One region of the Cytobacillus sp. genome, then DNA from elsewhere that is predicted to be linked to it. Evidence: a T-box and tRNA genes for the amino acid it is inferred to sense, from the RefSeq annotation. Region 1 holds a T-box; the other regions hold tRNA genes.

The links. A T-box is a leader RNA that pairs with one kind of tRNA and senses whether it is charged. The one in region 1 lies ahead of argS (arginine--tRNA ligase), so its partner is inferred to be a tRNA-Arg.
Region 2: it encodes a tRNA-Arg, which carries the amino acid that the T-box ahead of argS (arginine--tRNA ligase) is inferred to sense. The anticodon was not compared.
Region 3: it encodes a tRNA-Arg, which carries the amino acid that the T-box ahead of argS (arginine--tRNA ligase) is inferred to sense. The anticodon was not compared.

The regions. Positions count from the first base shown of each region.
Region 1 covers NZ_CAXQGS010000127.1:36,151-46,896, reverse strand. The annotation lists gene ACEQ1T_RS21530 (serine hydrolase) at 1-675, shown strand, start outside; gene ACEQ1T_RS21525 (YqcI/YcgG family protein) at 794-1,519, opposite strand; gene ACEQ1T_RS21520 (DUF4395 domain-containing protein) at 1,632-2,063, opposite strand; gene ACEQ1T_RS21515 (mechanosensitive ion channel) at 2,186-3,871, opposite strand; gene ACEQ1T_RS21510 (DMT family transporter) at 4,389-5,282, opposite strand; gene ACEQ1T_RS21505 (Dps family protein) at 5,417-5,854, opposite strand; gene ACEQ1T_RS21500 (sulfite exporter TauE/SafE family protein) at 6,038-6,922, shown strand; gene argS (arginine--tRNA ligase) at 6,935-8,620, opposite strand; T-box leader at 8,666-8,920, opposite strand; gene ACEQ1T_RS21490 (FtsW/RodA/SpoVE family cell cycle protein) at 8,951-10,135, opposite strand; gene ACEQ1T_RS21485 (hypothetical protein) at 10,499-10,746, shown strand, end outside.
Region 2 covers NZ_CAXQGS010000040.1:17,133-27,878, forward strand. The annotation lists gene glcD (glycolate oxidase subunit GlcD) at 1-313, opposite strand, end outside; gene ACEQ1T_RS06190 (CdaR family transcriptional regulator) at 417-1,535, opposite strand; gene ACEQ1T_RS06195 (TrkH family potassium uptake protein) at 1,674-3,038, shown strand; gene ACEQ1T_RS06200 (DUF3905 domain-containing protein) at 3,117-3,467, opposite strand; gene ACEQ1T_RS06205 (hypothetical protein) at 3,635-3,796, shown strand; gene ACEQ1T_RS06210 (hypothetical protein) at 3,797-3,952, shown strand; gene ACEQ1T_RS06215 (B12-binding domain-containing radical SAM protein) at 3,980-5,728, opposite strand; gene ACEQ1T_RS06220 ((Fe-S)-binding protein) at 5,933-6,649, shown strand; gene ACEQ1T_RS06225 (LutB/LldF family L-lactate oxidation iron-sulfur protein) at 6,786-8,216, shown strand; gene ACEQ1T_RS06230 (lactate utilization protein C) at 8,213-8,932, shown strand; tRNA gene ACEQ1T_RS06235 (tRNA-Arg) at 9,010-9,083, opposite strand; gene ACEQ1T_RS06240 (acyltransferase family protein) at 9,187-10,227, opposite strand; gene ACEQ1T_RS06245 (methyl-accepting chemotaxis protein) at 10,735-10,746, shown strand, end outside.
Region 3 covers NZ_CAXQGS010000145.1:3,160-13,905, forward strand. The annotation lists gene rpoN (RNA polymerase factor sigma-54) at 1-1,262, opposite strand, end outside; tRNA gene ACEQ1T_RS24630 (tRNA-Arg) at 1,560-1,631, opposite strand; gene clpP (ATP-dependent Clp endopeptidase proteolytic subunit ClpP) at 1,938-2,543, shown strand; gene ACEQ1T_RS24640 (HPr family phosphocarrier protein) at 2,587-2,844, opposite strand; gene whiA (DNA-binding protein WhiA) at 2,874-3,824, opposite strand; gene yvcK (YvcK family protein) at 3,943-4,920, opposite strand; gene rapZ (RNase adapter RapZ) at 4,917-5,810, opposite strand; gene ACEQ1T_RS24660 (8-oxo-dGTP diphosphatase) at 5,839-6,297, opposite strand; gene trxB (thioredoxin-disulfide reductase) at 6,680-7,630, opposite strand; gene ACEQ1T_RS24670 (tetratricopeptide repeat protein) at 7,760-9,259, opposite strand; gene ACEQ1T_RS24675 (nuclease-related domain-containing protein) at 9,407-10,408, opposite strand; gene hisIE (bifunctional phosphoribosyl-AMP cyclohydrolase/phosphoribosyl-ATP diphosphatase HisIE) at 10,652-10,746, opposite strand, start outside.

The DNA.
Region 1 (10,746 bases):
GATGTTATCTCTTCCGCAAGCTTGATTAAGGTTCCCATTTTACTCGCGGGGCTTTCACAGGCAGAAAAAGGGATGCTTCAGCTTGATGAAGAAGCAGAGGTGAAGGATGCTGCCCGGGTTGGAGGAGCCGGGGTATTGCAGTCCATGAGCAAGGGTCTGAAGGTGAAGTTTATAGACTTAATGACGCTCATGATCATTGTATCTGATAATACAGCAACTAATTTAATCATTGAGAGGCTGGGAATAGAGAAAATCAATCAGCTAATCAAAGGTTTGGGGTATAATTGTACAGAATTAAACAGGAAGATGATGGACTTTGAGGCATTGAAAAACGGCATGGACAACACTACGACTGCCAGGGATATGGTGTCTGGCATAAAGGCGTTGGCAGAGCAGTCACTTTTAACCGGGAAATACACACAAAAAGCACTGGATATATTGGAAAAACAGCAGTACAAAAACAAACTTGCAAACACGATAGACACGGAAAAAGTCAAGGTTGCCAGCAAAACAGGCGAACTTCCAGGAATAGAGCATGATTGCTGCATATTTACCCATAAAGGAAAAACTGTTTACGCCGCTGTACTTGTGGACCAGCTTCAAAGCCAGGCAGCGGGCAGAGAATTACTGTCCGCAATCGGCAGTCTCATTAATCAATATATAACCCTAAAATAAGGAACCGTATACTGAGAACGGTTCCTTATTTATTTATGCAGTTTTTGCTTTTCAGGTAAAATTAGGAGATGGACGTTCCTCGAAGATAATTCGTGCGTTAGGCGCTGCGCTTTCAAAATTATTTATGATGAAAAGGGCATTTCCCTTCGATTGGTTTAATGTCATCACCGATAAAGTATTGTTTCCACTCACGGTGTTCGGGATCGCCATAATGGCTGATGTTTGGATGGGTAGGGAGGCCATCCCATTTTTCAACCCGTTCCCTTACTTTTTCCCTGGACATGATGCCGCCTTTAGAGGTGCCTTCAAGGCCTTCAAAAATGCGGCGCGGCTGGAAACCGAGCACAAGGCTATTGCCCAAATCCCTCGTCTTTCTCTGCTTGTAGGCAGGCGCATTTCCAAACACAAAGAATGGTTCCTCGGCAAAAGAAAACGCCCATAAATGATGGTCAGGATCTGTCGGATAATCCTTTGGCCAAGGCTTTGTATCAACCTTATGCAGGTACTGAAGGATATTCCAGAAATATTTTCTGTAATGTTCAAGCGGGTTTTCATCTGTTTCCGGCTCCACAAATACAAACAAGCCATGTCGAATCAGTTTTGGTGCGTCAAATAGCTCGATAAAGGATTCGAGGGCTTCCGGCAGGTTAGACCAGTCCTCCTGTGTAATATAGGCATATCTCAATTCGCCGCGCATCTCAGCAGTCATTCCAAAATAGCACGGGAAGGTTTTATCTGTAACCGTATCATGAAATGTTTTATATTCTTGAATAACCCACTCAGGCACAATTTCGGGGTTAGTCATATCCTCTTTTGTTAAGAGAAACTTACTGGCAGTTTTCATTTTTTCACCTCAGAATGATTTACTTATGAAATATGTACCCCTTAAAAAGTCCTTTGAAACTAGCTGAGTGGAAACGAAAAAGAAAAAGAAAAAGACAGCCGTGTTGGCTGCCTTAAGCTTTATCTAATGATTTTCGGTATTTATATTGATTGAACTGAAAGCGGATAAAACAGCCTATGCAAAATCCCAGAATGGCAACAAATGCTGATAGGGCTACCATAGCTGTAAAAACATACCCTGCAGCTGTCCAGCCCAGAAGAAAGCTTATTAGGCCCAGCGCCAGGCAGGCAACGGCAATCACTTGATTAAATTGCTGCTGCTCCCAGTCTTCGGGAATGTAATCAGCAGGATTTTTTCTCAGAAAATGTTTTGCTGTACGCATAATGGGATTGTAGCTGAACAATAAGCCCATTATACCTGCAAGTAGGGGGATGGCAAGAATCCATGCTTCTCCGATAAGCCACGAAGCTAAAACACTTAATACGATCGACCATTGATTGGTTCTTACGAGCGGACGGGGAATAGAAACCGGTGTATTTGCCAATTATTTTCCGACCTTTCTCATTGGTTTTATAGGTATTATTAGTTTACTTAAATTGCAGGTTTTTGTGAAGAGAAAAAGCCTGGAAAATAAAAAAGCACGCCCACAGGGACGTGCTTCAAAAATTATTTCAGTGGCCCATTGTTTTCATCCATCCGGTTATTGCGCGGATTTAATGGGTCGTTTGCAGGATTCATAGACGGATCTGGGCTTGTTGGGTTAATCGGTTTATCAAAAGTACTAGTGGCGTTGCCTGGTTTCATTTCAGGCATGGCTTCTTTCATCACTGCTTTCGTATCGGCATCTTTGTTAATAGTTGTTTCTTCAATTTTACGATCAAGCTTTTGAAGATACTTGGCTGCAAAATCCTTTCCACCAAGACCAAATGATAAGCCGAATGCCAGGGCAAGTGCACCAAGCGTTAGAATGAACGCAGCATTTACAATGGAAGCGGCGAGACCAAGCTGATCGAGTGCCATAAAGATTGAAATCGCGATAATGGCTGCCTGAGCGATATTGGCAAGGAATTTATAATGCGGTCCTTGAAGAACCGTGCTTAGCAATTTCTTAACCAGACCTCCCAGCCACAAACCTACGCCAAGAATGACAAGAGCTGCAATCACATGAGGCAGGTAGGCAATTACACCTGTCGCCAATGTTACCAGGAAGTCAAGGCCAAGGATATTAAGAGCCTGTACCACAAACAACAGGACAATAATCACTTCTGCAATATAGCCAATCACCTGGGAGAAGCTTAAACCATTGCCTGCAGCAGCAGACTTATTTAATCCCATACCGGAGAAGTAAGAATTCAATCCAATGCGTTCGAGTAAACTGGAGACGAATTTGCGTACCCATTTTCCGAGCCAAACTCCAATCAGCACGAAGAATATAGCTACAGCAATATTCGGCAGCATCGTCAGGACATCATTCAGCATGGCAATGGCAGGTCCGGAAATGCCTTCAATATCCAATCTCTCTAGAGCGGCAATGACTGTTGGGATCAGAATAAGAACAAACACAACTGTGCCAATCACAGATGCCAGGCTTGTCCCTTCAAACAATCGGTTTAAGCCAAGTCTTGCGGTCAGTTTTTCACTTCCAATAGCCTGCAGGAAATTCGTTACAATATCACGGACGATTTTCGCAACGAACCAGCCTACAAATAAAATCAGGGCTGCTGCAAGAAGCTTAGGCAAAAAGGCCAGGATGCTTTCAAGCATGCCGGTGAACGGTCCGGCGATTCCATTCATGTTTAGAGCTCCCAATACAGCCGGCAGGAATACCAGCAATGTCAGATAGAACACAATTTTAGCTGCGTTATCAATAACATTGGCAGGCTGCTCTATATGGTCTGTTAAATTCCATTTGCTAAGCTTTTCTTGAACTTTGAGCGTTCTGCCGCTCTTTCTGATCAGCAGGCTGAGTCCGGTGGCGATAAGCCATGCGAATAATAGAATTAGAGCTGCTTTTAAAATGCTCGGCACTGCTGCCATTATGGAGGAGAACATGCCCACAAGAGGTGCAGCGATAATATCGAGGTCCAATATATTGAAGAACAGGATAAATACGAACACTAACAGCAGATAGAAAATAATCTTGCTGATTATTTTCTCAGATGAATACTTTCTATTTGCTTTATCAGGGAATACTCTGTCATCAAGGCTGGTTTTGCGCAGCCCTTTTAAAACGGCTTTTTCTATTGCTTTTGCAATCATCCACCCAACTAATAATACTAATAGTGCTAATAATAAATCAGGCAGTTTGGCCAAAAGGTAATCAAATCCGCCCCAGTACCGATTATTGTCCAATATTGTCACTCCTTAAAAGAATTTGTAGAATTGCATACTTTCATATACCCACTGCTTTTAGGAGTAAACAGTCCTTTTATCAAGATTGTTTTCGCAGAAGGGGCGTTTGACTTGCCCCATTCGGACAGAAGAAGAGGAAAACAGGAAGATGGAGTCCGAATGTGGCGCTCATTCGGACAGGGGAAGAGGAAAAAGGTAGATAGAGTCCGAATGTGGTGCTCATTCGGACAGAAGAAGAGGAAAACAGGGTGGTAGAGTCCGAATGTGGTGCTTATTCAGACAGGAGAAGAGGAAAACAGGGTGAAGGAGTCCGAATGTGGCGCTCATTCGGACAGGAGAAGATATAACACAGAAGGAAGCTTTATGAATCCTGCCTCTTCACCAAAACACAGCAGTTGTTATAGACACGCATAATACATGATAAAAACCTATCGATGAGATAACAGACTTTATAGAAAAGAGACGTTGGAGGTCATTTCCAAAGTCTCTTTTCTATAAATCTTACCTCGTAAATTCCTTACGTGCTAAATCGATTCTTTGCTGCTTTTTTCAATGAGAATTGCGGAATACTGATTCCAATCAGGATCAGCACAATTCCGAAAGTCTGTGCTTCCGAAATTCTTTCGCCTAGAATCAGCATGGCCGCAGCAACAGCAGCCGGGAGTTCGGCAGAACCTACAATTGTGGCAAGCCCTGAATCTAAATGGGGTGAACCGATTGCAAAAAATAAAATTGGGAAAATGGCTCCGAACAATGCCATCAGCAGGCCGAATTTCCATAGGCCTTCAAGCTGAATGCCGCCGCTTATTAAGACGGGGCCTGAAACAGCTGCAACCAGAAGAAGTCCGCCAAATGTGATGAAGATGCTCCTCTGAATGGTTGGAATTCCCTTACCTGCCTTGCCGCTCGCAAAAATGAATACGGCAAATGTTACCGCAGATAATAAGCCATAGATCAGGCCATCAGCTTGAATAGGATGTGACCCGGAATTAATCAGGTTGCTTGCAAATACTGTCCCTATAATAAGCAAGATCGAAGAAATGACTTTTGCTTTACTGGGCATCTTTCTTTCATATAGGGCTTCTAAAAGAATTCCTATCCAGGTGAACTGAAATAAGAGAACAACAGCGATGGAGGCCGGATTCCGGTCGAGGCTCATTCCATACAGAATGCCTGTTAAACTTAGGGAGGCACCGGTCAATAACAAAGCTGCTGTTTGTTTAAGGGTGATTTTCGTTCTTTTGATAAATGGGAAAGAAAGCAACAGCAAAAGGAGCCCAAATAAATATTGGCTTCCGGTCAATTCAGGAACAGAGTGGCCGGCCTGGAGTCCAAGTTTTACAATGGATGCCAGAATGCCATAACTGCATGCGCCAAGAAAAATAAATAATGAATATTTTAAATTTGCCATTATGGATACTCCTTTCTAAAGAGGATATGGGGCAAGGTCAATCATAACATCTCAGTGATCCTAAAGGGGAAAGATTTTTTTTCACAAAAATAAGAGCCAGTGATTTTTCTCACTGACTCTTTCTTTATTATCGTCTATTCTCCTAAGTAGGCATTTAACATCCAAATATGCGTATCTAATTTCTCCATAAGGCCGATGGCGAAGTCGCCTGTCACTTGATCTTCCTGCTCCTCAGCAAGCTGGGCTAAAGAAATTAATAGTTCTTTAATCTGTCTATAATCGGAAGTAAGAGCGGCAACCATATCTTCTGCTTTCTTTTCCCCATTAGTCTCTTCAAGAGTAGTGATGCTTAAGAACTCCTTTAATGTCGCTGCCGGTGAGCCACCGATTGCAAGCAGGCGTTCCGCTGCCTCATCCACAACTTCCGCTGCTTCATTATATAATTCTTCGAACTTTTCATGAAGGGTAAAGAAAAGCGGGCCTTTTACAAACCAGTGGTAGCGGTGCAATTTAGTATAAAGAACACTCCAGTTTGCGATTTGTACATTTAATGCTGCATGTAATTTTTCCATTTTTATATTCCCCCTATGTCATTTATATTTTTATTATAACAAATATTAAATTAAAATCAATACTTATTTATAATAATTATAAATAAGATAAATTAGAAATCCGCAGTATAACCCTGAACGATTATGGTAAAGTGATATAGTACCGCTTAATTGGGAAGACATAACGGTTAGTGAGGATTTGAAATGGAATACGTTTTATTTATTACACTCGGAGCGCTTATTAGTGTGCTTTCCGGTTTTTTTGGAGTAGGCGGGGGATTTATTCTTACTCCCACTCTCATGCTATTTGGTTTTTCTCCTGTAGAAGCGATCACCACGAGTTTGCTTTTTTCAATTGGAACCTCCCTTTCAGGCATCTTCGCTCATATCAGGATGAAGAATATACGGCTTAAGCAAGGGCTGATACTTGGACTAAGCGGCATGGCAGCTACTCAGGCTGCACACCCCTTTGTGCTGTTTCTTGAGGAAAAGGGCTGGGATACGTGGGCAGTGCCTTTGTTTTATATCATTCTCCTGTCTTATTTTGCTTTAGGTATGTTAAAAAGCGGGAAAAAGTCTGCCTCAGGCGCCGTTCCGCCTTCTGAACTATCTCCATCTATTGTGAAGATGGTGCTCATTGGATTTTTTGCTGGCTTTGTTTCTACGACTTTAGGTGTGGGCGGCGGCTTTATTATGGTGCCTTTATCGGTTGCTTATTTAGGGATGATGCCGAAAAAAGCAGTAGGGACCAGCTTGTTTGCTATTCTGCTGATTGTCACTGCAGGCTTTGTTTCTTATTCTTCAACCATATCCATTGATTATTGGATTGGCCTTTCACTGGTAGGAGGAGGCCTCATAGGGTCACAATTTGGAGCGAAGCTTACCTCCTATTTTGAAAACGAAGAGATCACCTATATGCTCGGAGCCTTATATATGGCTACTGTGGCAAGTGTGATTCTAAAGTTAATACACTTGAATTATACCGGCTTACTGGTGATGGCCATCTTTGTCGGCGGATTTTTAGTAAGAAGCCTTGTGAAAATGCAGAAAGCAAATACCCGCACAAAGGCAAAAAAGGAGAGACCATAATGGCCTCTCTTTTTACATTTGCTGGGGCACCTTCATGCCGAGTGTTTGCATGCCATCGGTAAGGACAATTGTGACTGCTTTGACAAGGGTAAGTCTTGATTTGATGCCGTTATCTTTCTCCAATATTCTTACCTGTCCGTAATATTTATTGAAGGCTTGAGCCACATCAATCAAATATTTAGCCAGGACAGAAGGGGAAAGCTGCATATAAGATTGTCTGATTTTTTCAGGATACTGATAGAGCAGCTTGATAATTTCCCAGCTGTAAGAATCAGATAGCCCATTTTCGGCAGATGGAACATTGTCTGCCTTGCGGAGCAGAGAATAGGCCCGGGCATTGGTGTATTGCAGATAGGGTCCTGTTTCTCCTTCAAATGTCAGCATATCTTCAAGTGAAAATTCAATATTATTCATGCGGTCATTTTTCAGGTCATGGAACAGAATAGCCCCGATGCCGACTGCTTCAGCGACTTCATCTTTGTTTTCCAAGCCGGGATTTTTAGCTTCGATATTGTTCTTTGCCAGAAGGATTGCTTCATTCAGGACCTCCTCAAGAAGGATGACTCTGCCTTTTCGGGTAGACATCTTTTTCCCATCTTTTAAATAGAGGCCAAAAGGGACATGTGTCATATTATCCGCCCACTCATAACCCATCTTTTTAATAACGCTTTTAACCTGTCTGAAATGGATGCTCTGTTCCTGACCGACAATGTATAGGGAATGATCAAACTGATAGGTTTCTTTTCTGTAAAAAGCTGCAGCGAGATCCCGTGTTGCATACAGAGTCGCTCCGTCGGATTTTTTTATCAGGCATGGAGGGAGGTCTTCAACAGGCAGTTGAACCACCTCTGCGCCATTAGACTCAGCCAGCAGGTCTTTTGCCATGAGTTCCTCTATGACGGGTTCCATTTTATCATTATAAAAAGCTTCACCATTGTATGAGTCGAAATGAATACCAAGCATATCATAAACCCGCTGGAATTCTTTCAATGATTCATCTCTAAACCAGCTCCAGAGTGCCTGAGCTTGCTCATTTCCGTTTTCAAGCTCTTTGAACCAGGAACGCGCTTCATCTTCAAGGGCTGGGTTAGCTTCTGCTTCTTCATGGAAGCGTATATATAGGCTAAGCAGTTCCTTTATGGGATTTTCCTTCACTTTATCCGGGCTGCCCCACTTTGTATAAGCGGTGATCAGCTTGCCGAATTGTGTGCCCCAGTCGCCTAAGTGGTTGATTCTGACCGCTGTATAACCGCATTTTTCGGCCAGGCTGCCGAGGGCGTTTCCAATGACCGTAGACCGCAAATGGCCCATGGAGAAGGGCTTTGCGATGTTTGGCGAAGAGAAATCAAGCACGGCTGTTTTGCCTGCGCCATCATTCAGCTGTCCATATTCTTTTCCTTCGTTCAAAATTTTTTCCATTATGACTGCACCGGCTGACTCTTTGGAAAAGAAGATATTAATGTAAGGACCAGCAGCCTCTGCTTTTTCGATATGCGGTCCCTGAATCAGGCACGCTGTCTCTTCAGCAATAGAGGCAGGTGACTTCCTCAATGCTTTTGCAAGTGTAAAACAGGGAAAAGCAAGATCGCCATATGCCGGATTCTTTGGCGTTTCGATTAAGTCTGCAATTGCTTCGTCTGAAAGCTGCCCATTCAGCACTGAAGCCAGCTGGGCTGTGAAAATAGCTTTAAAATTAATCATATTACACCTCCTGGAAAATAAAAAAGCCCGTCTCTATATAAATATAGAGACGAGCTGAATCTGCCCGCGGTACCACTCTGATTGTCCAAAGGACCTCTTGCAAAAGGACGTTTCCTAATATTTGAACTTCCTTATGGGGTTTGGTAACGGGACTCCTTACCCGGCATAGCCTACTTTTCTTTCAGCTATGCATCTCCGAAGTGCGCTTCGCAAAAAGGATTTTCCGACAGGCTTGCACCGTCCCTGTCTCGCTTTTAGGAAAGAGCCCTTTGCTACTCTCTTCATCATAGACACTAAATATATTAATGTTATTATACGCGGTTGGAATTATTTTGCAACATAATTTGAATCCGTTGAAAACATATAAGTCTTATGATGGTAGCGAATGCTGAAAATCAGGCCCATCGCCATCATGTTTCCCATAAGCGAGCTCCCGCCGTAGCTGATAAACGGCAGCGGAATGCCGGTGATTGGCAGTACCTGAATTGTCATACCGATATTTTGAAATACATGGAAGGTGATCATACTGATGACCCCGACACAAATATAAGTATTAAAGGGGTCGGTCGTCTCCAAGCCGGTTTTAGTTAAGTGATAGATAAGCAGAAAGAAAAGGCTGATTACTACACTGGCACCAAAGAAGCCGTACTCCTCGCCAATGACGCTAAAAATAAAATCAGTATGGGCATCAGGCACATATACCTGTCTGTCAGTAAACCCTTTTCCGGATATTAATCCTGAGCCGATTGCGAGCATGGAGTTGTACAGCTGCATTCCGGCTCCCTGCTTGTGATTAACCGGGTCAAGCCAGGAATAAATTCTGCTGAACTGATAGGGGTCTATCCCAAGGTACTTCTCCAAAATCTCTGGTGCTATGATGACCAGATAAAGCACCGTTCCCGCGAAGGCGCCAAGGATCCCATAAATCGGAACAAGGATTTTCCAGGTGATTCCGGAAACCAGGATGATTCCTGTTAAAATGGCGATGATGACAAGGGCGGTACCCAGGTCTTCAATAATGATCAATCCTAATGGAGGCAATGTGGCTGCCCCTAATTTGATTAGAAGGAAAAAGTCAGTTCCTGCAGTCTTTGCCTGATATTTTAGATGGTGGTCAGCGATGATTTTGCTGAGGGCAATAATAAGGAATACCTTAACAAACTCTGAGGGCTGCACAGAACCAAGTCCAGGAATGATATACCACAATGTAGCCCCTTTGCGTTCTGGTGCAATGCTTTCCGGTGCAATGAATAACCCGACAAGCAATAGGATGCCTAAACCATACAGCAGCCAGGTAAGCCTTCTGATTTGCTCGCTGTCAAAATACATGACAATTGCCACAATGATAGCTCCAACAACATAATTTTTTATTTGTGAGACGACAAAATTCCCTTCATATTGATTGGAGGATTGTCCGCTGTAAATAGCGATGCAGCTGATGAGGAAAAATAGCAGCAGAAGAAAGCATAATGTCCAATCGAATCGGTCTGAGAATCTATTATTCTGGTTCATTTGTATACACCTGGTTTCTTTACCTTTTTACATTTTTATCCTAACAAAGAAAAATAACCCTTACAATGGAGAACAGATTACATTTTTTCTCTGCATGTAGTTAGACGAATGAATCAGCACGATGGTTTCCTGTATTTTCAAAAAAACGGGCATGCTGCAATTTAAAATTTTTTCTCATCGGCAAATATATTTTCAGCTTTTTTTGCTACAATAAGAGAATAAAATACTGGATGTTTAACAGGCAGTTTCAAAGGAAGCTGTCTTTTTACTAATTTGTGAAGGTGCTTGTGCTATTCTTATCTGTCTAGCCCAGTGCTTTTCTTTGAAAACACCACTTTGGGTAACGGTTCGGAGGTTTCGTCATTGAAAAGAAGGAATCATGCAATTCGTGATCTCATCTACATCCATCTTAATGAACAGGATCAGTATGTGATGACTTATGGAATTGAGTTTGCAGAGTTTGCCCAAACTCTTTCAGATTCTATTAATAATCTGCTGCTGTTAAAGCATCGTTTTGAACATGGGGACTTTAATACCCATACGATGTTCGATTATGTGTCAAGGGACAAGCTGGGCAGGCTGGTTGAGGATGATGTATACGGCTATGGCGA
Region 2 (10,746 bases), on a different contig from region 1:
GATTTTCTTCATCAATTTCAATGATTTTATTCATATGCTTAAACAGGAGAACAATCCCGCCTTCTGTAGGGCAGGTTCCTGCACATAAATTGGTTCCTGATCCCCTTGGTACGATTGGAATTCCTGAGCTGCTGCAAATCTTGAGGATACTCGAAACTTCCTGAGCATTTCGCGGACTGATCACTGCATCGGGCATCGATTGGAAATTTGGTGTTGCGTCATATGAATAAGCAAGACGCCCTGCTTTGGAGTCATCATAATTATCAGCTCCGACAACGGCAATTAATTTTTCTTTTATTTGAATATCAACCAAATGGATCCTCTCCTTTATGAAGCTGGCCTTATCTATTTCTTTAAGTATAAAAAAAGCAGGGAACTCCCTGCTATGGTTAACAATACAAATATTGATGTGTATTTTAATTATTTTTTGTACCTTCATCCAAAAGTTTTACCGCTATGAAAAGTTTCATTAAATCATTCAAATTAGATGTATATAGCCCGGAAAGATCTGATATTTTCTTGAGTCTGTAATGAAGGGTGTTAATATGTATATGCAAGGCTTCAGCAGTATTTTTCAAGGAGTGATTTTGCCTGAATAGTTCCTGAAGGGTTATCATAAGATCCTGTTCATTCATGAATGTGCCGATCGTTCTTTCTATAAAGTCCTTTTTAGTTTCTGGAGACAGATCATCAAATATCATTTCAATGGTTAAATCCTGATCAAATATGATGGTGCCTCGGTCTTTTGCGATTTTTAAAGCTCGCTCCGCCTGCATAAATGAATCAGAAAGGCTGAAGGGGGGCAATGGTTTACCGGTGCCAATGCTTACTTCAGCAGCTAGAAGATTTTCAAGAAAACGATGGAAGCGGGTGACCCTTTCTCTTATCCTATTTTCTTTTTTTGCTGAAGATACCCCGGCTAAAAGCACAATTCGATCATTGCCCCAGCGAATCAGAATGTCATGCGGACCTGCTTCTTTCCACGATAAAATTCTATTCCATAAATCCCGATGAAGCAGTTGGCTATTTTGCCTGAATTCTGCGATTGAAACCTGTCTGTCTACAGCCAGATTTATTTTCAGCAGATGAGCCCGTTCTTTGAATGCAGGATCCCAATCTTTGGTCTGCAGCCAGTCGAACATAAAACCTTCCAGTGCACGGGCCTGCCAATCGAGCTGCTCTGCAAAGTAACTTTCACTGATAAATAACTCTGTTAGTTTGCGGATGATTTCTGCGAATGGGGAAATTTTATTGGGATTTCCGGTTATGCCAATAACTCCAACTGTTTCTCCGTTAAAAAAGATCGGCAGGTTAATGCCCGCTTTTACACCCTGAAGGCGTGACTGATCCTCCCTGGTAATAATCAGCTTTTCTTTATTTTTCATGCTAAGAAGTGCTCCTTCATGAAAACTGCCTATTCTGTCTGCATCTGTACTTGCTATGATTACCCCGCTGGTATTGGCAACTATGATATCTTCCTGAAGAAACAGACGAACTTCAGCTATTATTTTTTCAGCCAGGTCAGGCAACAACATGTCATATCTCCCTTTGATTTTTTGACTTTATTATATATAAATAAAAAACTTCCTGCGAATTTTCTAATATCCCTTTTAAAAACCGGGTATATTCATTATGATAAGGGTTAGAAAAATTTTGAAGGGGACAGGTATGATATGTGGAAAGACGTAAGAAGTTGGCTGGATAAACTAACACCTGCCCAAGTAATATCCGGATATTATTTATTGGCAGTATCTGTATCGGTACTTTTATTAAGAATACCGGCTGTACATAAAACAGGAGTGGAGGTTGCATTTATTGATACGGTTTTCACAGCTGTCAGTGCAGTCAGTGTGACCGGTCTGTCTGTGGTTGATATATCAGAAACATACAGTGTTTTTGGTTATTTTGTCATCATGTTCATCCTTCAGTTTGGAGGAATAGGGATCATGGCGCTGGGCACATTCTTTTGGCTCCTGCTTGGCCGCAAGATTGGATTAAGAGGACGCCGCCTCATCATGGTCGATCATAATCAATATGCCTTGTCAGGCCTTGTCAATTTAGTGAAAGAAATCATTAAAATAATATTGGTAATTGAAACGCTAGGTGCGCTCATATTGGGTTTTCATTTTCTAAAATATTACCCTGCATGGGATGATGCATTTCTGCATGCGCTGTTCGCCTCTGTCAGTGCAACAACCAACGGAGGCATGGATATAACAGGAGCCTCTCTTAAACCATATGCCGGCGATTATTTCGTGCAGCTGATCAATATTATTCTGATTACGTTAGGAGCTATAGGTTTTCCTGTACTTATTGAATTAAAGCAATATTTATTTCGGAATAAATGGGATCAGGAACCATCTTTTCGCTTCTCCTTATTTGCAAAATTGACGACTGTGACGTATGCCGCCCTTCTTGTGTTTGGTACGGTTATATTGCTCATCATGGAATTCAATCAATATTTTAAAGGCATGAACTGGCATGAAAGCTTCTTTTATGCATTCTTCCAATCCGCCACGACCAGGAGCGGCGGACTATCAACCATGGATGTAAATGAGTTTACAATGCCTACCCTCATCATAATGAGTATATTGATGTTCATCGGGGCGTCCCCGAGTTCTGTCGGAGGGGGCATCAGGACGACTACCTTTGCGGTGAATATCCTTTTTATATATCACTTTGCCAAAGGAAATCGGGATATAAAAATATTTAAAAGAGAAATTCATGAAGATGATATTCTGAAGTCCCTTGCTATCACATTGCTTGCTATTGGAATGTGTTTTCTCTCTGTTGTCATTTTAAGCATTACAGAGAAGCAGATGGAGCTAATAGAAATAATTTTCGAGGTTTGTTCAGCTTTTGGTACTACGGGTCTATCGTTAGGAATCACACCTGAATTATCAATGATCGGGAAATGTATCATAATGGCCTTAATGTTTATTGGAAGAATTGGATTAACGTCCTTCTTATTTATTATAGGCGGCAAAGAAAAACAGCCTAATTTTCATTATCCTAAAGAGCGCGTTATTATTGGCTGAAAAAGCAGCCCGGAAGACTATTCCGGACTGCTTTTTTCCGTCTCTAAGCCCATTGCGTATAAGCTTGGGCTTTTCTTATTAATCCGTCCCGCGGCTGACATCTTTAGTAGGATGCATGAATGGGTATCCTTGAGGCGGCTTTTTGCTTTCAAGGAGTTCTTTGTTTTCAGATGTATTCCAGCCAATATCATTTGTCGGATGAATCCAATCCTCACCTGCCATCACCGCAGGATCTGTTTCATCGCTCCAGTTTTCCAGCGGTGAACTGTCCGAAGAATAATAACTGTCCCCAATGGTTACGCCAAAAGAATTCTTGAAAGGAGGCTGAAGTTTCATGCCTGTGTCTTTAAAGCTCGGTGCTTCTATTTGATGTGGCAGTGTCTCATCAATGCCAATGCTTTTGTTACCTTTCTTCTTTTTATTAGTCATATCGCTCATTCCTTTTTACTTTATTTTCTGCACCGCAGCAAAATTTATGATTGTAAAATAAGGAAGACTCAGATAGGGATGAAACCGTGTTTTTTACTAAAAATAAAGCTGTGTTAAACCTTAAAATGGATTTAACACTATGAATTATAATTCAGGAGGAGATTGGGATGGCCAAACGAAAAGCTGAGTATAATGCCGTTGAAAAATACAGCAAAACGCCTAAGAAGAACCTTCAGGAATCAGAGTTTTCAGCAGAATTCAGCCAGGGAGAGACTCCCATGAAAATGGCTAACCGCAACTCCAAGCATGGGAGAGAGGGAAGAGTCTAAGTGGATCATAATAAACCACGAAAAAAAGACCGCCAAAATGGCTCGGGCAATGTAGAATTCGGTATGGAGTTTGGTGATATAAATTCCGGAAAACTTTATGAACTGCCATTTATGAACCGTGATAAAGATAAAAAGAAAGATCGGGATAAATGCTAAAAAACCGGCAGATTCCTGCCGGTTTTATCAATCATGTAAAGGGCCAGTAAAGATGGAAACTTTTTCTGTGCTTGAGTCGAAATAGGCAAGCAGAACAGAGTCATTCTTTTCAATTATTCCATCTTTATTATATTTTTCAATATCAAAAGAAAATTTTTCACTTAGGGTATGTTTGTAAATTTCTTTTTCATTCAGCTGAAGGCTTAAGAAGCCTTCTCCCAGCTGGATTGGATTTTCAAGCAGGGACTGGTATAGCTTTGATCTCTCGGATTTTTCATAGCTTGGCTGCCACCAGGGTTTTCTAGGTTTGTATTTTTGTTTTGAAATATAGTCAATCTTCATAAGGCCTTCTGCTATATCCAAATCAGCAATTTCTTTTGATTGCAGGAATTCAAAAAGGCGTTTGAAAAGATCCTCAAGCTGATGGCCAATTCTGGACCATCCTTTTTGCTCCCAATAACTTCCGAATTCCTGGAAGAAATCGAATGGAGTGGGAAATACTTTTGTAACCAAATATTCAACGGTCGCATCCATCCTATGATCATTCCAATATTTCTCTAAAACATCTTCAACTTGTTTAATGCGGATGATGTCATCAAAGGATAAAACATTATTTCCAAGTATTTCATATGGTGAATGGTCCATATAAATATATTGATGATCTTCTGCTCTCAATCGAAGCCCGGTGCCTCTCAGCATTTTTAAGAAGCCGAGCTGGAGCTCTTCGGGCCGCATTGCAAAAACATCATTAAAGGTTCTTTTGAATGAATCATAATCTTCCTCAGGCAGTCCGGCAATTAAGTCAAGGTGCTGGTCGATCTTTCCACCATCCTTTACCATTGTGACTGTGCGGCAAAGCTTTGCAAAATTCTGCTTCCTCATGACCAATTCATTCGTATAGTCGTTTGTCGACTGTACGCCAATTTCAAATCGGAATAATCCTGCCGGAGCTTCCTTGTTTAGAAATTCAATTACTTCAGGCCTCATGATATCTGCAGTGATCTCAAATTGAAAAACTGTTCCCGGCAGATGTTCATCGATTAAAAATTGGAACATTTCCAAAGCATAACTGCGGCTTATGTTGAATGTACGGTCCACAAATTTAAGGGTTTTTGCACCATTCTTCATTAAATATCGGATGTCGTCCTTAATTTTTTCCCTGTCAAAGTATCGCACACCTACTTCAATTGAGGAAAGGCAAAACTGGCAGCTGAAAGGGCACCCCCGGCTGGTTTCTATATAAGTGACCCGTTTAGAAAGGTGGGGAATATCTTCTTCAAAGCGGAATGGTGAGGGCAGCTCGCGCAAATCCAGCTTATTCCGCTGCGGATTAATACGAACCTTGCCATTTTCCCTGAAAGCAAGACCATGCACATTTTCCATATTCATTTTGCCATTCAGTTCTGTCAGCAGCTGTTTGAACGTTTCCTCACCTTCACCGATAACAATGTAATCAAATTCTTTTATATTTTTCATCCAATCTGCAACATCATATGTCACTTCAGGTCCTCCAACTGCAATATGAATGGAGGAGTCAATCTTTTTTATCATTTTAATGACCTTTATGGTCTCTTCGATATTCCATATATAACAGCTGAATCCGATCACATCAGGTTTTTTGCGGACCAGATCTGTAACGATATTCATCACCGGATCTTTAATAGTATATTCGGCTAATTCCACATCGAAATCAGGCTGTGCGTATGCCTTCAGATAGCGGATCGCTATATTTGTATGAATGTATTTGGCATTAAGCGTACTGGCGATAACTTTCATTTATTTTGAACTCCCTTTTTAGCAACTTAAACATCATATAATTGTATCATATTTTTGAATGAAAAAAAGGAAGTAAAACATTGACATATGCTAAGGGAGATAAACTATACTAATTATTATAATATTTATAAAAATTAAACGATTTTCATTAAACCTATAGTAAGATAGTAGAAAAATATAGTATTTAGCTGGGAGAGGGAATGAATGAAGGTAAGTCTTTTTGCAACATGTCTGGTAGATATGTTTCAGGGAAATGCAGGAAAAGCAGCTGTTGAATTGCTTGAGCGCCTGGGATGTGAAATAGATTTTCCGGAATCACAGGTCTGCTGCGGCCAGCCTGCCTATAACAGCGGCTATGTGAAAGAATCAAAGGAAGCTATGAAAAGGATGATTACAGCATTTGAGCATGCAGAATATGTTGTTTCCCCTTCTGGATCTTGCGCCTATATGTTTCATGAGTATCCGTACGTTTTTAAAGGTGACTCTGTTTGGGAACCAAGAGCAAAAAAGCTTGCAGAAAAAACATACGAACTTACTCAATTTATCGTTGAAGTTCTAAACGTGGATGATGTTGGAGCAAAGTTAAAAGGAAAAGCCACTTATCATACATCCTGCCATATGACCAGGCTTCTTGGTGTAAAGGAAGCACCTATGAAATTATTGAAAAATGTGAAGGGCCTGGAATTCGAAGAGCTTCCCGGCAAGGAGCAATGCTGCGGTTTTGGCGGTACCTTTTCCGTGAAAATGGCTCAAATATCTGAACAAATGGTAGATGAAAAGGTTGGGCATATAGAGGAGACTGAAGCAGAAATTCTCATTGGAGCTGACGCAGGGTGCCTGATGAATATAGGAGGCAGGATCGGCAGGCAGGGAAAACCAATAAGAGTAATGCATATTGCTGAAGTGTTAAATTGCCGCTAAGCAATTAATGGACATGCTTTCCCGCAAGAAGGAAAGACAATTTTGAACGTCGATAATTGTTTATCGTAGGCAGCCTGCCCCCTTGAGCAGTCGGGGGTGGGCAAGGCGCTTGTGCTTTTCTAAAGGGGGAATAGAAATGGCTATGAAAATAGGAACAAATGACTTTAAGGATCGTGTGGATTCCGGAATAAACAATTCCTTTATGAGAGGGGCAGTGTCAGGTGCCCAGGAAAGGCTTCAGACAAGAAGGCTTGATGCTGCAGCAGAACTTGGAAATTGGGAAGAATGGCGGTCGCTTTCAGAAGAAATTCGCCAGCATGTACTTGAAAATCTTGATTTTTACTTATACCAGCTCAGCGAAAATGTAGCTAAAAGGGGCGGGCAGGTTTTTTTCGCTGAAACTGCAGAAGAAGCATCTTCCTATATACGGGAAGTAATTGAAAAGAAGAATGCAAGAAAAGTGGTTAAATCAAAATCTATGGTAACCGAAGAGATACATTTAAATGCGGCATTGGAAGAGGCCGGATGTCAGGTAATTGAAACAGATTTGGGGGAATACATCCTTCAGGTGGACGATCACGATCCTCCTTCGCATATAGTTGCGCCTGCTCTTCATAAGAATAAAGAGCAGATTCGGGATGTGTTTGCAGAAAAACTGAACTATCAGAACACAGAAAAGCCGGAAGAACTTGCATGGCATGCCAGAGAAATGCTGCGCGGTGAATACTTAACCGCAGATGTTGGCATAACGGGCTGCAACTTCGCTGTTGCTGAAACTGGTTCAATCACCTTAGTGACTAATGAAGGCAATGCAGATCTCGTCACAGCCTTACCTAAGACGCAAATTACGGTAATGGGCATGGAAAGGCTGGTCCCGACTTACGAGGAAATGGAAGTGCTTGTCAGCATGCTGACGAGGAGCGCTGTTGGACAAAAGCTAACGAGTTATATTACTGTTCTGACTGGTCCAAGAGAAGAACTCGACGTCGATGGTCCTGAAGAATTCCACCTGGTTATAGTGGACAATGGCCGCTCTTCGATTTTAGGAGGGGAGTTTCACTCCATTCTCCAATGTATCCGCTGTGCTGCATGTGTAAATGTTTGTCCCGTATATAGACATGTAGGCGGCCATTCCTACGGATCCATTTATTCAGGCCCGATTGGAGCTGTGCTGTCACCCCTTTTAGGAGGCTATAATGATTATAAGGAATTGCCATATGCTTCAACACTTTGTGGAGCATGTACGGAAGCCTGTCCAGTCAAAATCCCTCTTCATGAACTTCTTCATAAACACCGGCAGGTAATTGTCGAAAAAGAAGGAAGAGCTCCGATATCGGAAAAGATGACTATGAAGGCTTTTGGGCTGGGGGCAGCTTCACCCTCCCTTTATAAGCTTGGGTCAAAGCTGGCACCGGCAGCCATGAATCCATTTACCGCAGGGGACAAAATTACAAAGGGACCAGGCCCATTAAAAGCATGGACAGAAATCAGGGATTTTCCAGCTCCCAATAAAGAAAGATTTCGCGATTGGTTCAAAAACCGGCCAAAAGGAGGCGGACAGCAGTGAATGGAACAATTCAGAATCGAGATGCTTTTTTAAATAAAATTGCAGGCAGATTGGGCAGGGAAAAAAGAATTACTGGAGTCAAAAGACCGGAATGGAGCTTTAACCCGCAGGATGCAGTCTTGAAAGAAGCGGATGCTGATGAGCTTCTCGAAGCTTTAAAGACTCAGTGTACGAAAATCCACACTGACCTTGTTGTAACCAGTGCTGCCAATTTGACTGAAACGCTCAAAGAAATTGTAGCCCAATATGGCGGGGGTCCCGTTGTGACCTGGAAGGATGACCGCTTTAGACAGTTTGGGCTTACACCGCTATTCAAGGAGATTTGGCCAAAAGAGAATATAGATGTATATGAATGGGATTATTCTGAAGAAGGAAGAAATATTGAATACGCAGAACATGCTAACATCGGCATCACGGTCAGTGAAATAACTCTGGCTGAATCTGGCACAGCAGTCTTGTTCAGCAGCAAGGATCACGGGCGGACAGTCAGTTTTCTCCCTGCTGCTTCTATCATCCTTATTCCGAAAAGCACCCTGGTTCCGCGCATGACACAGGCAGCAAGGATCATTAGGGAAAGGGTAAACTCAGGGCAGCAGGCACCTTCCTGTATTAATTTCATTACTGGACCAAGCAACTCCGCTGATATTGAGATGAACCTCGTTGTTGGTGTACATGGGCCTGTTAAGGCTGCGTATATAGTTATTGATGATTTATAACTCGTGGGGCACCAGGCATCCGGTTTTTGTAAGTATGAGAAAAAACGCCAAACTTTTGTTGGCGTTTTTTCTAAAAGCGTCCCAGGCGAGATTCGAACTCACGACCTACAGCTTAGGAGGCTGTCGCTCTATCCAGCTGAGCTACTGGGACAAAATATATAACACAGTTACTTATTATAATCCAATAATCAAAAATGGTCAATGGTTATGACTAAAGTAAAAAACCGGCCAGTAATCCATGACCGGTTTATGCTCTAACTTGTAAGTTTTTTACGATAAAATCTGGCATATGCCCTTGATCTATCTTTAAGCTTCTTTAGCTGTGACGTTTTCAGTTCTATAATTGGCTGTGCAAATGAAGTAATCAGTTTGCTTGAGAGAAGCAAAGTAAGCAGCAGCGATATTCCGGCAAGCAGCAGGAAGTTTTCCGGTTTGTTAAAAAAGCCCTGTACATCACTTTCCCTGAATACTCGTACAAAGAAACCGTGGAGCAGATAGACATAAAGTGTATTTTTTCCTAAATTAGTAAAGAAATATTGTTTACGGGGCACAAAAGCAAAGAAGCTAAATACCATTATCAAACTTAGGACATAAAAGCCCAATCTCGTAAAGACTGCCCCAATCGAAGCTGTCCCCATTTCAGTATATGGTTTTGAGCCAAGCAGCCATTTATAATCCACTTCAGGATAGAGATAAAAGCCTGCAAAGACTACAGCAAAAATAGCTAATGCACTAATTCTGAACTTTGGCTGGAATAGCGCATAAAAATGCTCCTTCTTTAAATAATACCCCATTAGGAATAAAGGAAAGAACACAAATGTTCTGGATAAGCTTAAATAGTTTGAAATCCAATCGGCATATCCGACGGCAAGCCCAATGATAAAAGCAGCAGCCAGGGAATATACAGGTTTATACTTTGCAAAGAATAGAAGCATGATATTCCAGAAGAACATGCTGATCAGGAACCATAAAGACCAATGCGGGTTAAAAGGATCCAACTCAAATGTGCCTTTATTATATAAAAAATAATAGAAAATCGAATAAATAACCTGAAAAATAATATATGGCAGTATGAGCTTTTTTGCAATTTTCTTTATATACCCTTTTTTATAAAAGCCTTTTGCAAAAAAACCGGAAACCAGTATAAAAGCTGGCATATGGAACGTGTAGATTACCTTATATAAAGTATAGATTGTTTCATTATCTTCAATAAAAGAGCGGAGTAAATGTCCAAAAACGACAAAGAAGATCAAGATGAACTTCATGTTGTCGAAGTAAAAGTCACGTTGTTTCATAAGTCCTCCTCTATTAAAGACCCCCAAAAATTCTCTTTCTTTCTTTACCCACTTTAACATGAAGCAAACTTCTTTTCTCGTGTAAATAGAAGGTTTAATTTACAGATAAAGTAAAATGGTTGACCGTCGAAATTTCTGTCATACTATCTATAAATTCCTGTTATACAAAGAATGTTTGCTTGTTAGCTCATATATTATATGGCTTGAATGGCTTCTTGTAAATCTGTTTCAAATCTCAATTGTGAAAATTCATTTTTGTCGCAGATAAAAGGGAGTAGTTCGATTAGTATGTCATAGCTGACGATTTAGTGAGACAATCAGGGTTTTAAAGAGAAGATTCTTAAATGGAAAATGTGCAGGGAAGGCTGTATTAAAATGAAAAATTGGAAAAATAATCTTCAAATGTCTTTTTTGTTCTATTATAATGAATTGAAAGAATAGTAAAAAAGAATTAGAAACAAACTAGTTCAATTGTTCGCATCTGGTTAAATCACAAAGGGGGAAGCAATGTTGAAAGGG
Region 3 (10,746 bases), on a different contig from region 1:
CTGCTGACAACCATCCCCTCTTGTTCCTTCAGCAGCTTCACAAGCTCTTGATCGGATAAAGGCTTTTGCTTATTTTCCCCTTCAATCATTTTACCAATAATCGTCTTTACCTGCTGTGAAGACGTATTTTCATCGGAGGTTGTTTTGATTGTGCTTGAGAAGAACGATCTCAGCTCATACGTCCCATATGGCGTTTGTGCATATTTTTCCCGGACAGCACGACTGACAGTTGATTCATGTATTTCGAGTTCATCTGATATTTCCTTCATGGTCATCGGCTTCAGATGAGAAGGTCCTTTTATAAAAAAGTCCTGCTGTTTTTCAACGATTTTAAGTGTCACATTCGCAAGAGTCTCTTTTCTCTGCTGGATGCTCCTCATGATCCATTGGTAATCCTGCTGCTTTTCCTGTAAAAAGCGGCTGACATTACGGTCACCAGTTGCCGAAAACTTTTTATAATAGCCTTCATTAAAACTGATTTTAGGAAGCACTTCATCAAAAACACTGACAGAAAAAGAGCTTCCATCCCACTTAATAATCACGTCCGGTGTTATATATGCGGATTTCTCGCTTTGAAAGGATGAACCCGGTCTTGGATTCAAGGTCTGAACAAAGTCGAATACCTCTTGAATCTCTTTGAGCTCCACACTGAGCTGTTTGGCAATCTCCTTCCATTTCTTTTCCGCAAAAAAGGTAAAGTAATCATCTATAATGATTTCAGCCAGTTCATTTCTCACTGGCAATCTCTTAATCTGCAGGGACAGGCACTCCTGAAGATTCCTAGCACCAATGCCAGCAGGTTCGAGTTCCTGCAGCTCTTCAAGCATTTGTTCCACATATTCAAATGGCATCTGGAGAGTCTTGGCAACTGTCTGCAGATCCGCCCGAAAGTAACCGTTTTCATCAAGGCTCTCAATAAGGTGCTCAATCACTCTTTGTTCGTCCTTGTTTAATTTCAAATGAAGCTGCGATCTCAAATATTCATCCAGCATCATCGTCTTACCGCAGCCAATCTGCTCAATCCAGTTTATTTTATCCTTTTCCACTTTTGTTCTAGTCAGTTTGACACGGTCATAACGGGGATCCATCGTCTGGACATGTCCGGACTCAACTTTTAAAAGGGGATTTTCAAGCGCTTTGCTTTCCAGGAATTCAGAGAGCTCCTGTGTGCTGTATTGCAGAAGGGCAATCGCCTGCGTCAGCTCCTGTGTCATTGTTAATTTCATTGTCTGCTGCTGCCATAACCCAGCTTTCAAATTCATCATACATTCCCCCTGTCCCCATTTTACAATATTCCCCGTAAATGTTGTATGGAAATATGTTGGCAAATGCCATTCGCACCGGCACTTCTCCATCTTTCTGAATACTTCACAATATGCATGGCAGAGGGAAGAATATTCATTTTTTATGGTGAAAACTGCGGATTTTAAGGATTTTTTTGAAATTCAGGTTTAAATTCAGGAAGTTTTTTTGATTTATGTGCGGATAGAGGAAATTTATTTGCGGATAGCATAAAAAGTAAAAACTCCCTGTCCATATCAGACAAGGAGTTTTGGCAGCGCCCTCGGCAGGAATCGAACCCACATCTTAAGAACCGGAATCTCACGTGCTATCCGTTGCACCACGAGGGCAAATATTTTATTAGGTGGCTGACCAAGCGCTCAGCCGCTACGATAACTAATTATATGATATGTTTATTCACTTTGCAAGCCTCCTTTTAGTTTTAAAAGTTAGAACAATGGGTATCATGGAATGAGATAGTACAGCACAGAAAAAAGTGTCGAACGAATCAAACACGATTTCCATGCGATTCGTTTGACCTTAATTGACCATCAGTGTATCATAATAATACATAGGAGTTAAAAAATTTTCTTTACTTGGAAGAACATGCTTGTTCATCTTGTATGTTGACCTTATCTTGAAGGAGGAATTGGAAAATGAACTTAATCCCTACAGTTATTGAACAAACAAACCGCGGGGAGCGCGCTTATGATATTTACTCCCGCCTTTTAAAAGACCGCATCATTATGCTGGGAAGCGCAATCGATGATAATGTGGCAAATTCAATTGTTGCCCAGCTTTTATTCCTTGAAGCAGAAAATCCTGAAAAAGACATTTCCATTTACATTAATAGCCCGGGCGGAAGCATTACGGCAGGTATGGCTATTTATGATACGATGCAATTCATCAAGCCGAAGGTACAAACCATTTGTATTGGTATGGCAGCATCCATGGGTGCGTTCCTTCTTGCTGCTGGTGAGAAAGGCAAGCGTTTTGCCCTTCCAAACAGTGAAGTCATGATTCATCAGCCGCTGGGCGGAGCTCAGGGACAGGCGACTGAAATCGAAATCGCTGCAAAGCGCATTCTTTTCCTTCGCGAAAAATTAAACACAATTCTTTCAGAGCGCACTGGACAGCCTCTTGAAGTCATTGCGAGAGACACTGACCGCGATAATTTTATGACAGCTGAAAGAGCTCTTGAATACGGTTTGGTTGACCAAATCATTACTAGAAACTCTTTGGATGAGAAGAAAGATAAATAATAAGCATAAAAAAACAACTCGCATCTTCCCGATGCGAGTTGTTTTAGTTTTCCTTTTGAATATAGTTCGCAAGTGCCTCAAGAGCTTCGTTTTCATCGTTCCCTTCGGCCTTGAGGGTAATGACTGATCCTGAGCTTACAGCCAGACTCATCAGACCCATTATGCTTTTCGCATTTACCTTCTTTCCGTCCTTCTCCAGAAAAATATCGGATGAGAACCGATTGGCCTCCTGTACGAACAATGCCGCCGGACGTGCCTGTAATCCTGTTTTCAGCTTAACTTCAACCTGTTTTTCCGCCATTGTACATCTCCTCCCTGCTGATCCCTCTGTCAGTGAGCATCTATAGTGTCGCCTGACCGAAGTTTCTCAGCAATTTCATCTATTTTTCTTAATCTGTGATTAATACCCGATTTACTGATATTTCCTCCTGAAACCATTTCCCCAAGTTCTTTTAAAGTGACATCCTGGTAAGCTACACGCAATTCGGCAATTTCCCTCAGTTTGTCAGGCAGAACCTGAAGTCCGACAGTTTGATCGATGAACCGGATATTTTCCACCTGACGCAAGGCCGCTCCGATAGTTTTGTTTAAGTTCGCTGTTTCACAATTTACGAGTCGATTGACCGAATTTCGCATATCTCGGACAATCCGGATATCTTCAAATCGGAGCAGAGCAGCGTGTGCGCCAATAATATTTAGGAACTCCGTTATTTTTTCGGCTTCCTTTAAATAAGTGATATAGCCTTTTTTACGTTCAAGCGTTTTGCTGTTCAGCCCGAACGAATTCATCAGTTCACAAAGGGAGTCATTATGCTCCTTGTAAAGCGAAGAGATCTCAAGATGATAGGAGGAGGTCTCCGGATTATTAACAGATCCCCCGGCAAGGAATGCACCGCGCAGATAAGAACGCTTACAGCATTTCTTTTTTATAAGCTCATTGGAGATATCGTGTGTAAATACGAATCCCTCGCTTAAAATTTCCAGATCATCAAGAATCATGCTGGCCTGTTCCGTTAGCCTGACAATATAAACATTGTTCTTTTTCAGCCGCATTTTTTTCCGGACCAGAAGCTCAACCTGAACGTTGTAATTCCTTTTAATCAGTGTGTAAATCCTTCTTGCGATTGCTGCATTTTCCGTCTGAATATCCACAATCAGTTTCCGGCTGGAAAAAGAAAGTGAACCATTCATCCTGATCAGGGCGGACAATTCCGCTTTGCCGCAGCAGTCTTTTATTTCCAGGTTCGTCAATTCCTTTTTCGTTTCCGAAGCGAAAGACATCCCTTCACCCCCTATCCGCAAAAGCGCTAAGCCAGTGGCATATAAAAAGATATTCTTCACTGAGCAAACGTATGCACAGTTTATTTTTTACCGGCAAAAGCCCTTTCACACCTATATATTACGCGTTAAAACGCCTATTGGTTTCATGTAAAAGCAAATTATAAAGCATCTGGGCAACTTCTTTTGTATCATGGCGAATGATGCCGCCTTCGTGGCTGACAATTTCACCGTGCATGATTTCAAGGCCCAGTTCGGTAAGAGCACCTGTATCATACACAACAGGCTTTGCCATTTCTTCGCTGTACCGCTCCTGAATATGGGGAGGGATTTCTTCATTGTTTACCAGAATGGTATTGATAAAAGCACTTCCCATGTGATCATACAGTGCTTTTACATGATCGCTTGCTGTATAATCGAGCGTCTCTCCCGCCTGTGTCATTAAATTGCATATATATACCTTTTTCGCTTTCGAATGGCAGACTTCACGTCCCAGCCTGGGGACAAGCAGGTTTGGAAGAATACTGGTATATAAACTGCCAGGCCCGATGATAATCATATCAGCCTGTCTGATAGCCTGCAGTGATTCAGGCAGGGCTTTAATATTTTTTGGGGTTAAAAATACCCGCTTTATTTTTTTACCGGAATAGGGTATTTTTGATTCTCCCGATACTATGGTCCCGTCTTCCATTTCAGCATGAAGGACTACGCTCTGGTTAGCAGCCGGCAACACCTTGCCCCTTACGTTTAACACCTTGCTCATTTCCTGAATCGCATGAACAAAGTTTCCGGTAATCGAGGTCATTGCCGCGAGAATTAAATTGCCAAGCGAATGCCCGGATAACTCATTGGATGTCGCAAAGCGGTGCTGGAACATCTCCTCAATGAGCGGCTCCACGTCTGAAAGAGCTGCCAGCACATTGCGGATGTCACCGGGCGGCGGAATATGAAGATCATTTCTCAATCTTCCGGAACTGCCGCCATCATCGGCAACTGTCACAATGGCAGTTATATCAACAGGGTATTGTTTCAATCCCCTTAAAAGGACAGGAAGCCCTGTTCCTCCTCCGATGATGACGATTCTTGGCTGTCGGTTCATTTGATGTTTTCCTTTCTCCTCTCGATGTCACGGTGAGTGATTGCCGTATGGTAATCCTTGCTGTAGAAGTTAGCGATATATTCTGTCAGCGCTACCGAACGATGCTGGCCTCCCGTACAGCCGATTGCAACGACCAATTGAGCTTTCCCTTCCCGTTTATAATGCGGAAGCATAAAGCTCAGCAGATCCGTAACCTTTTCGAGAAATTTACTAGTTTCGGTCCATTTCAGCACATAGCTGGATACTTCTTCATCCAAACCTGTCTTCGGCCTCATATGTTCAATATAATGCGGATTCGGAAGGAATCGGACATCGAATACGAGGTCGGCATCAATTGGAATTCCATGCTTAAAGCCAAAAGACATGACGTTAACCGTAAATATTGTTTTTTTATTCAATGAGAACTCCGTTAGAATTTTCTCGCGCAATTCCCTCGGCTTCATTTGCGATGTGTTATAAATAAGCTGGGCCCTGCCTTTTAATTCCTCAAGCAGCTCCCGTTCAAGCTTTATGCCTTCAAGAGGCAATCCTGATGGTGCAAGGGGATGGAATCGTCTTGTTTCTTTATATCTTCTGACGAGTGTCGAATCATCTGCATCTAGATATAAAATTTGCGGGGTGACCCAGGATGTTTCGGATAATTCATCCAGCGCTTTAAATAAGTGGTCAAAGAACTCACGGCCGCGCAAATCCATCACCAATGCGACCTTATTCATTTTATTCCCTGATTCCTTCATAAGTTCAAGGAATTTCGGCAGCAGCGTCGGCGGCAAATTATCTACACAGAAGAAGCCAAGATCTTCAAAGCTTTGGATGGCTACTGTTTTCCCTGCCCCTGACATTCCCGTAATAATCACCATTTGAGTATCATTAACTGCACCCGTACTCATTTATAATTTCCCCCTGTTTCTGTCAAATTCAGCTTGGATCCAGCCTGTAACTAAGCAGTTCAAAATCTGGCGTATACGTAAACGTTCCATAAATCATGCCCTGGCCATGAATCATATACTCCAAAATATGTGAATCTCCGGCAGCCATCGGCAGATTCTTAATCTCTGAAAACGGATGCCAGCGAAGCTTGCCTTCCTCTGATTCATCCAGGTTCAGCCCATCAGAAGCTGTAGCCAGAAAAGTAAACATCATCCACTCCTGTACGACTTTATCGCCATCCTTCATGATGAACGTAAAAATGCCTTTAATATTCGGATTGCGCAGGTAGATGCCTGTTTCTTCCCTGAACTCACGTATGCACGAGTCCCTCACTGATTCACCAGGCTCCATCTTTCCGCCCGGAGCCACCCACCAGCCTCTTCTTGGCTTTTGTAAAAGCAATACTTTATCGTCTTTAAGTAACACACAGTTCGTGACTCGCTGCAACACATTTCACCTCTAATTTCCGAAATCATACCGCTGCCGCCTTTCCATGAAATCGCTTAAAGTAAAGGCTGGCTAACGTTCTTTTCTTATTCATTTCATTATACTATTTTTGTCTTAGAGCCACAATGAATACAGATTTCCAAAATACATTCTTCAAAAGTTACAGTTATACGAAAAAAAGAGCACAGGCATATGCCTGTGCTTTAAAAAGGATTATATCTTTAAAAGGGGGTCAATTTCTATTCCTATATTACCCGAAATTTATTTCATCAAGGTTACAGGAGAATTAAAACCACATGACTTTTTGTAAAACTTTTCAACCAGTGGCTATTTTTACTAAAATAAAAGGCATACAGCCCATAGGACCATATGCCTGCTCACATTATTTTTTCGTTTTAAGGCGTTCTTGCAATTCTTCCACATAGTGCTGGGCGCTTTGTGCGGCGATGCTTCCATCACCAGTCGCAGTAACGATTTGGCGAAGAGATTTTTCGCGGATATCCCCGGCTGCAAAAATACCTTCCACCTTAGTTTCCATTCGGTCGTTTGTTTCAATATAGCCATTGCTGTTCGTGATGCCAAGGCTTTCAAATGGCTTGGAAAGAGGAACCATGCCGATATAGATGAAGACACCATCTGCTTTGAATTCTCTTTCTTCACCTGTTTCAGCAGACACAAGCGTTACACTGCCTACTTTTCCGTCCTTATCATTGACTTCCTTCACTGTCGTGTTCCAGATAAAGTCAATTTTTTCATTGTCAAATGCACGCTGCTGCAGAATCGCCTGCGCACGAAGCTGGTCCCGTCTATGAACGATTGTCACTTTAGAAGCGAAACGGGTCAAATATACGCCTTCCTCAACAGCAGAGTCGCCGCCGCCGACAACAACAAGCTCTTTGCCTTTAAAGAATGCTCCGTCACAGACTGCACAATAGGATACCCCGCGTCCGCCAAGCTCTTTCTCACCAGGAATGCCAAGCTTTTTGTATTCGGCACCAGCTGAAATAATGACTGAGCGTGCTTTATATTGCTTCGATCCAGCAACAACTGTTTTATATTCTTCGCCGTCAATGATTTCTTTAATATCTCCATAAGCATATTCAGCGCCAAATTTCTTCGCATGATCAAACATTTTAGTGGATAAATCCGGGCCTAGAATATGGTCAAAGCCAGGATAGTTTTCAACTTCTTCTGTATTGGCCATTTGCCCGCCCGGAACACCGCGTTCAATCATTAGAGTAGACAGATTTGCACGAGATGTATATACAGCAGCAGTCATTCCTGCAGGGCCTGCGCCAGCGATAATGACATCATAAATTTTTTCTTCAGTCACAGCGAATCACTCCTTCAGTAATCAGAAATCCAGTATTTTAAATAAAACACTCTATAAATACGCATATTATAGTATGACCTTCTTACTGTTATCCTATAAAATTGGCGCGTGTTTCGTCCAAACATCTGCTCACTGAAGGCGGTCATTCACCGATTTTACATATTTGCCCATCGTCGAAGCGGAAATCCCGTATCTCCCTGCAATTTTTGATTGGGAAACCTTTTCGTTTCGAAGCTTATGCCAGACATACTCAATGGCTGCAGCCCAGGCCTTTTTGTTTTTAATATTCTGGCTGTTGTTTGTCAATTCAGCAAAAATGGTAAACCACATTAAATATAGGCCGGCTTCCACCGTGCCAATCGGATGGTAGTTTTCATAGAACAGTTCTGCTGTCTCATGTGCGGCCTGAACCTGGGCAGGCGCTTCCTGGTCTGTTTTCACAAAAGAGAGATATTCCTTCTCTATAGCCGAAAACTTATTGTTCTGTACAATTGCTTCAGAGATCAAAATTTCATCTCTTCTGCTGGATACGGACGTAAGGAAAAGGCCGAATAGCCGCTCTTCTATATAGTCGCTTTCCAGCTTTTTTAAAATGGATGAATAATGGTCTTCAAAGCCGCTGCTGGTTACTTTTTCATCGTTCCAGGGCTCAAAGCCTTCTTTTTCCGGATTAATCTCGATGGCTTTCTTCCATGCCGATTTCGCCATCTCTTCCCGGCCTGTAAAATAGGCGGAATAGGATAACCAGTAATAAAATGGTCCGTCCCCTTCAAAGCCTTTCTTTTGAAGCTTGCGAAGCCATGCAAAGGCAGCCTCATACTCGCCGGTCAGAGCAAATGTGGCACCAAGCTTGAACTGATGTTCTATTGAAAGCGGCTTAATTTTTTTCAGCGCCTCTTTTAACAAGCGCACCTGCCTGAAATTCCGCTCGTAAAAAGCAAAGACAAGCTTGTTGCACAAAGCGTGGAGATTTCCCGGATTTTCTTCAAGGACCTTCTCTAAAATATCTGATGCCTTTTGCACTTCTCCAAGATAAAAATACGCCAGGGCCAAATTGTTGTATGCGGACCAATATTCCGGATACTCATCAATAACAGAGTTCAGGATCTCAACCGCTTTTGGAAAATGGCCGGACTCCAGCAATTCCCGTGCGTGTTCCTGCTTCGTAATCAGGTCATCCTGCTCGTAGAGCTCATCATCCAAATCTTCCCCTTCAAGCGTCAGAAGTTCCAGCAGATCCTCTGTATCTTCCGTAAACTCTCCGTCCCGATCCAAATCCAGATACGTATTTGCATGTGTGTAAGCATCTTTGAAAAGGCCCATATGAGCATAGTTGTTGGCAAGGAAATAATGGCATTCCACCATATCCTCATCAAGCTCCTCCAATATCATATGAAGCAGCTGATTCGACTCCTGATACTCACCTATTTCTGAATGAACAATCGCAAGCTGGCAGATAATCATCGGTTCACCCGGCTCAAGCTGCATTGCCCTCATTAAATATTTCTTTGCTTTATGAAAATCCCTGCGGTGGTACGCCTTAATCCCTTTGGAAAAATAGTACTCACCATTCGGGATAAATGACAGTAACTTTCCCTTTTGGTGTCTAGCTTTAGAGTCTTTACTCATGAAATCCTCCATAAATGTTAGTAACTAAAGTAGTATATCACACGAACAAGCCTGTGGAGAAGGGAAGAAATGACAATACTATTCCCATTCTTAATTTTTTATTGGAAATCTTATTGCGGTTATGTTTTAAAGGGTTGTTGCGGTGGTTTAGCGGTGCTGGTGTTTAAGATCGGTAAAATTCTGGCAGTTTAACGGCGGGTGGTAGCGGCGGCCTTTGTTGGTGCCTGTGTGGGGGAGATTGAGGGACTGGATAAGTTTTAAAGTTACAGTGCGGGATGTTATACCAAGGAAATGCCGGATCTCTTGGTTTGAAACTGGCTGATTATTATTTAATAGAAACAGATCAACTAGTGCATGGCTGTGAGCTTCTCTACTTATTGAATTGCATTTTTGGCAATGCCACGCTGCGAAGAGCCGTTTCATAAACGTTGTGTGGCAAGAAGGGCAAATAACACCAGCTTTTATATCTGAAAAGGGAATCTTATAAAAATTTAGGGCATCAAATGTTTCAGGATGATTCTCTTTCATTAGCTGGCGGGAAATTCTTTTTAATTCTTTTAAGTCAATATGCTCATTATAGGTTTGGCTTAACTTCTCTATTTCGCTGGTCAGGTATTGGACGTGTTTAACTTTTTGGAGGAGATGAACAGAATTGGGGTTTGTTTTTATAATTGTAGTTGGCTTGCTTATCACAACGAGGAATTCAATAGGGAGTTTACTATCTTTATGATTTAACCATTTTTTTAACTCACGCAGCTGCTGATTTGCCTGCTCAACTGGATTTGCATAACCTTTCTCCTCTCCGGAAGAATTTGTTTGAATGAGCTGATTACAAACTGGATCAAAAAAAAGAGTACCTGCATAATTTTTTATTTCAAGAATAAGTGCATATCTTGAAGTCAGAATGAGTGTATCGATTTGAAAAAAGTATTTACCGTTCGTCAGCCGAAGTCCATGAAAAATATAAAAGTCCTTTTCTGAAAGTTTACTTAAGTGGAAATCAACAGCCTGTTCACCTCTGTAACCGGCTATTCGTCTTGCGAGATCATTTGTAATTTCAACATAGGCTTTGTTATTGTTTGGCAGCCGCCGAAGTAATGCATGATTTTTTAAGATTCTTATGGGTACGTTCCGTTTTTTTACAATCAATTTATCACTCCTTTGTTATTATCCTCTATGTAATTTCGGTTCTTAAGGCTATAAAACCTTTATTCTGAAAGAAAAAATAATATATGCGTCACTTTTATGAATTATGTATTAACTAATTGGATTTATGAATCACTTTTTATTTTTTTGCTCCACTTCGCGGTAAATATGCGTCACTTTTAAAATATATGAGTCACTCCTTGATATAACTAGATTCCTGACACTGCAATACAAAAACCGCCCTCCCTATTCGGAGGCCGGTTCTTTTTTCGAGTCATGCCGTTTATTGAGTACTTTCAAAACTTCATTAAAAGGCAGCTCCTGCTCACGCAGCAGCACCA